DNA from 2 places in the Williamsia sp. Y721 genome. Region 2 is predicted to be linked to the other one. Evidence: riboswitches for the same ligand, from Rfam matches in the RefSeq annotation. Region 2 holds a riboswitch; the other holds the start of a gene.

Region 1 (2,381 bases), on a different contig from region 2:
GGACGAGTCCGAGGTCGGCGAGGGTATCTGCGATCTGGGACAGGTACGGAGTCCATCCCTGATCGACGCCGCCGGTGACGGTGAGCAGTTGCGTCCCGGACTCGGCTTCGAGGTCGGCCCAGAGTCCTTCCGCTTCCCTCGCGAGCGCGACGTAGGTGCGCTCGGCGTAGGAGGTGCGGAAGATGCGGGAGGCGCCATGTGAGGCGCCGTTGGCGTGGCCGGGGGTGAATCGTTCGAGCAGCACGGTCTCGACACCCCGGCGCGCCAGTTGCCAGGCGGCGGCCGAACCCATCGCGCCACCACCGACAACCACGGTGTCGACCTTGACGGAACTCATATCGTGACCTCGATTCTGTTGTGTTCGGTGAGCCCCTCGATTCTTGGTATCGACGCCAACAGGGGCCCTGGTGTCCTCGCTTCGAGGATTGGTGAAAAACACTTCCGCAGTGCCGGTTTCGACGACCTGAAACATCTGAAACTGCTGCACATGCAATGGGCCCGGCAGATGCTCAGGATTCGACCGCGTGGTGCGTTGAACAAGGTCATCAAGCTCCCGGGAATCTCTTCGGGCTCGCTTGCGTGAAACCCGCGCTTGTCCCATGCCGGTGAAGGCTGGGACCGTGTCTTTCATCCAGGGCACCCCGCCGCGGTGGAGGGTTGCCGACCAGCAAGCTGGAACTTGGCGCTGATACTCGTTGACACAGGGCAGTTGTTGTCCACCAGGCGAATCCGGGCACCGTATGTGCGTGTCCGGGCCAGGGGATTTCAACTGTTGGACAGAACCATACGCACGCTGCTGCCCAAATCCGATGGATGCGCGGAGTTTCGATCGCCGAGAAGTTAAAGCACATGGGTATGGACGACGCCGAAGAAGTCTGTTAGCGTCGTCGTCGGTCACGAGTACCAGCGCATAGCCCCGGCTTGCTGGTCAGCAACCCTCCATCGCGGCGGGGTGCTCCGGGTGAAGACCTGGCCTGTTCGAACCCGAACAGGCAAGCGCGGACCTCCCACCGTCCGAGTTCCGAACTGCTCCATCTGCAGGTTCGAAACTTGGTGCGTGCGGGATCCCTGACACCGGAAGCTGGTGTGAGATATGAGCACTGCAACACTGAACCGAAACCTGAATGCTCTTGCAGCGATAGAGGGTTCGGACACCCAGGCCCCACTGAGGGATGGCTCGACCACGCGATACGTCAACTTCGACTACGCGGCGAGTGCGCCGGCATTGTGCAGCGTGGTCGATGCGATAACGCGACTACTACCGACCTACTCGAGTGTGCACCGGGGCGCGGGCTACGCATCGCAGGTGACGACGCGGGCGTACGAGACCGCCCGAGCGCAGGTCGCTGACTTTGTCGGTGCCGGCGAGCAGCACTGCCTGATCTTCACGCGGAACACCACAGATTCGCTGAACCTCCTGGCTCGCTGCGTGCCGGGAAAAGTCGTCGTCCTCGATCTGGAACATCATTCAAATTTGTTGCCGTGGAGTGATGTTCACGTCGTCCGTGCTGCGAATACGCTGGCCGCGACGATCGTCCGTGTGGAGACCGCACTCAAAGAGACCGGTGCGGTGTTGCTGGCGGTCACCGGTGCGTCGAACGTCACCGGTGAGATCTTGCCGGTCAGTGAACTGGCAGATCTTGCGCACCGCAACGGTGCTCGGATCGCTGTCGACGGCGCGCAGTTGGTTCCGCACCGCAGGGTGGACATCACTGCCTGCGGCATCGACTACCTGGCATTCTCGGGACACAAGACCTACGCGCCCTTCGGGGCCGGAGTGCTTGTCGGACTGAGGGATTGGCTTGATGCCGCCGACCCGTATCTCGCCGGTGGTGGCGCGGTGCTCAACGTCACCGAGCAGGACGTGAAGTGGGCGCCCGCGCCCGCCCGTCATGAAGGTGGTTCGCCCAACGTCTTGGGTGCGGCTGCGCTCGCGGCGGCCTGCGTCGAAATCGAATCCCTTGGGGAGGCCGTTGTTTCCCATGAAACATCACTGACCGACCGGTTGCGCGATGGTCTGGCCGAGATCCCGGGCGTGCATGCCCTGAAGATCTTCACCGACAGCACCGATGCCGTTGGTGTGGTCAGCTTTGTCGTCGACGGACATCGGGCCGCCGAGGTGGCAGCCCATCTGTCGGCCGAACACGGCATCGGGGTGCGCGACGGACGATTCTGTGCCCATCCGCTTCTGGACCGTCTGGGCCACGGCTCAGGGGCTGTGCGCGCCAGCCTCGGCCTCGGTTCGAGCTCCGAGGACGTCGACCTGCTCCTCGCCGCCCTCCGCACGCTCTAAACCCCGGGGTGGGGGACGCTCAGTGCCATGAGCGCGGTGTCGTCTTCGAGGCCGGCACCGAAACCGTCGAGCAACTCTCGCAAGTCCT
Region 2 (2,381 bases):
GGCATCCGGAAAGGCGCGGGCGTTCGAGTTGCTCGACGGTCTGCAGATCGTCGACATCTCGAACAATCTCGGGGACTCGAAGTCGTTGATCACGCACCCGGCCACCACCACCCACCGCGCGATGGGACCCGAGGGCCGGGCCGCGATCGGGTTGTCCGATTCGCTGGTCAGGCTGTCGGTCGGATTAGAAGGTGTGGATGATTTGTTGAAGGATCTGGACAGGGCCCTGTAGGGGAGTCGCACGACTCCACCGAGGTCGTCATCGGAGAAGGAGGGTGGCATCTTTCACTCCCTGGCGGACTGGGTCATCTCGATCGTGCAGTCGACGCCGCCGTGGGCGGTATACCTCGTGGTCTTCATCGTCATCTACTGCGAGGCGGCCGCGCTCCTGGGCCTGATCATGCCTGGTGAGACGATCCTGCTCGCCGGTGGCGTGGCTGCCGCCGTCGGCGAGACCAACATCGTGTGGCTGATAGTCGGTGCGTGCGTTGCGGCGGTACTCGGTGACTGGACGGGCTATTCCATCGGCCGCAGATCGGGCGGCCGCATCACCGAAACCCGCTTCGGTGGGTGGGTGGGGCAAGAACGCTGGCAAAAGGCCGAGGAACTCATCCGCCACGGCGGGGTCGCCACCGTGATCGGCGCGCGCTGGATTGGATATGTCCGCACGGTCACCCCGTTTGTGGCCGGGATGAGCAAGATGCCCACGCGCCAATACCTGCTCGCGAACGTGTTCGGCGGGGTCGTCTGGGTGACCGCGGTGTGCATCGTCGGATATGCGGTGGGCGAGACGGTCGGGGCGACGCTGATGTTCTATCTGGCAGTTGGTGCCGGCGCGCTCATGCTCACCTACTTCGGCTTTCGTTGGTGGCGACACCGGAGTAGGTCACAAAAGTCCTCTGCCAGCGCGGAATAACATTCACGCCGGGTTAAAGAGGTTCGACATTTGACACGGAAATCAAATGCGCTGCAATGTGGTTATCGGTGATGAGTGTCAGCGTCAAGCCCCGGCTTGCTGGCCGGCAACCCTCCATTCGCGGCGGGGTGCTCCGGGTGACAACCTGGCCGGTGTCTGTTCGGACGGTGGCAAGCGCGGACTCCGGCGGAGTCCTGATCCGAAGGGATGCGGGTGACAAGCTCCTCCACCAGTGATGTCAGCGAAGAAATCGCCCGGTTAGTGAAGGCACGCCCGACCGATCGAGTTCTGTTCGCGTCCGATCTCGCCGAGGCCGTCGCACTGGTCGCCGGTGTCGCACCCGGCGACGTCCTGACACTCGATCTGGCCGCCGACCTCGCGGCCACCGCCACCGATGGTGCTCACCGTGTGATGCCTGCGCAGGTCGATCTGAGGACCACACTTGCCGCGGTGGATAGTGAACTCGAACGTCGGCCTGCCGCACTCCTGATCGTCCCCGCGATCGCCGAGGCCACCGGCGAAGTTCTGCCGCTGCCCGCACTCGCCGCGATCGCGCATCGACGCGGCGCGCGACTGCTCATCGACGGTAGCGAGCTCGTCACCCGGCGGGCCGTCAACCTCACCAGCCATGGAATCGACTACCTGGTGTTGTCCGGCCGGTCCGTAGCGGGCCCGGCTGTGGTTGTCGGTCGCGGCGACTGGCTCGCCGACTGTGCCGACGCCATCAGTCCCAGTCATTCCCCGGCCAGCGCGTTCGCCGACCTCGGATACGAGTGGGTCGGTCTCCATGAGCAGGCATTGTCGCAGTGGCTCGACGCCGAGGTGGCTCGGATTCCCGGTATCCGCCGGCTCCAGTTGTGGCCCGATGCCCGGGACCGGGTGGGAATCGCCTCGCTGACCGCTGCGGGCCACCCCGACCCCGTAGTCATCCGCTGGGGTGCCGGCACCAGCATCGATGAGCTTGCCCGGCAACTGAACTCAATCACCGAGAATGTTTTCGAGCAGGAGAAGTCATGACCGAAACCAGTCGCGCCGCCACCCCACGGACGCGTCCCGAACTGCTGGTTGCCATCGACGGTGACGACCATCCGATCGCCTGGAGCGGGCGCCGTCCGGCCGATGCGCGGAGTTCGGCGGTCCGTCGGATCCGCCAGCCGGACCTGCGGGGCGGCATCAAGGAGCGGGCTGCGTTGCGCGCCGGATGGCAGGACCTCGGCGAGGATCCCGCGGATCTGCTGGTGGCGTTGGAGATCGACGTGGTGATCGCCGAAGATGCGGCCACCGCTCGGGCCGAGCTCCTCCGGCTCGGGGAGTCGCGATTCGGCGACACCGTGCGTTATGTCGGCACCGCCAATGGACTCGTGACGCTGATTGTCGACGTCTACGCCGCCGAGGTCGCCGATGCGGTCATCCTGCGGCCCCTCGACCAGGGACGAACAGGAGATCGGCCCGGCTCGGCGCAACT

What was found. A riboswitch is a leader RNA that binds a small molecule or an ion and turns the genes downstream of it on or off. The one in region 2 is predicted to bind S-adenosylmethionine.
Region 1: another riboswitch for S-adenosylmethionine. It lies ahead of AC56PL_RS26735 (aminotransferase class V-fold PLP-dependent enzyme); the one in region 2 lies ahead of AC56PL_RS00590 (aminotransferase class V-fold PLP-dependent enzyme).

Annotation. Positions count from the first base shown of each region.
Region 1 covers NZ_JCASNH010000006.1:107,390-109,770, reverse strand. The annotation lists gene solA (N-methyl-L-tryptophan oxidase) at 1-337, opposite strand, end outside; gene AC56PL_RS26740 (hypothetical protein) at 341-583, shown strand; SAM riboswitch class IV at 584-701, opposite strand; SAM riboswitch class IV at 893-1,005, shown strand; gene AC56PL_RS26735 (aminotransferase class V-fold PLP-dependent enzyme) at 1,094-2,293, shown strand; gene AC56PL_RS26730 (PP2C family protein-serine/threonine phosphatase) at 2,290-2,381, opposite strand, start outside.
Region 2 covers NZ_JCASNH010000001.1:132,793-135,173, forward strand. The annotation lists gene AC56PL_RS00580 (O-succinylhomoserine sulfhydrylase) at 1-232, shown strand, start outside; gene AC56PL_RS00585 (VTT domain-containing protein) at 317-916, shown strand; SAM riboswitch class IV at 984-1,099, shown strand; gene AC56PL_RS00590 (aminotransferase class V-fold PLP-dependent enzyme) at 1,130-1,933, shown strand; gene AC56PL_RS00595 (hypothetical protein) at 1,930-2,381, shown strand, end outside.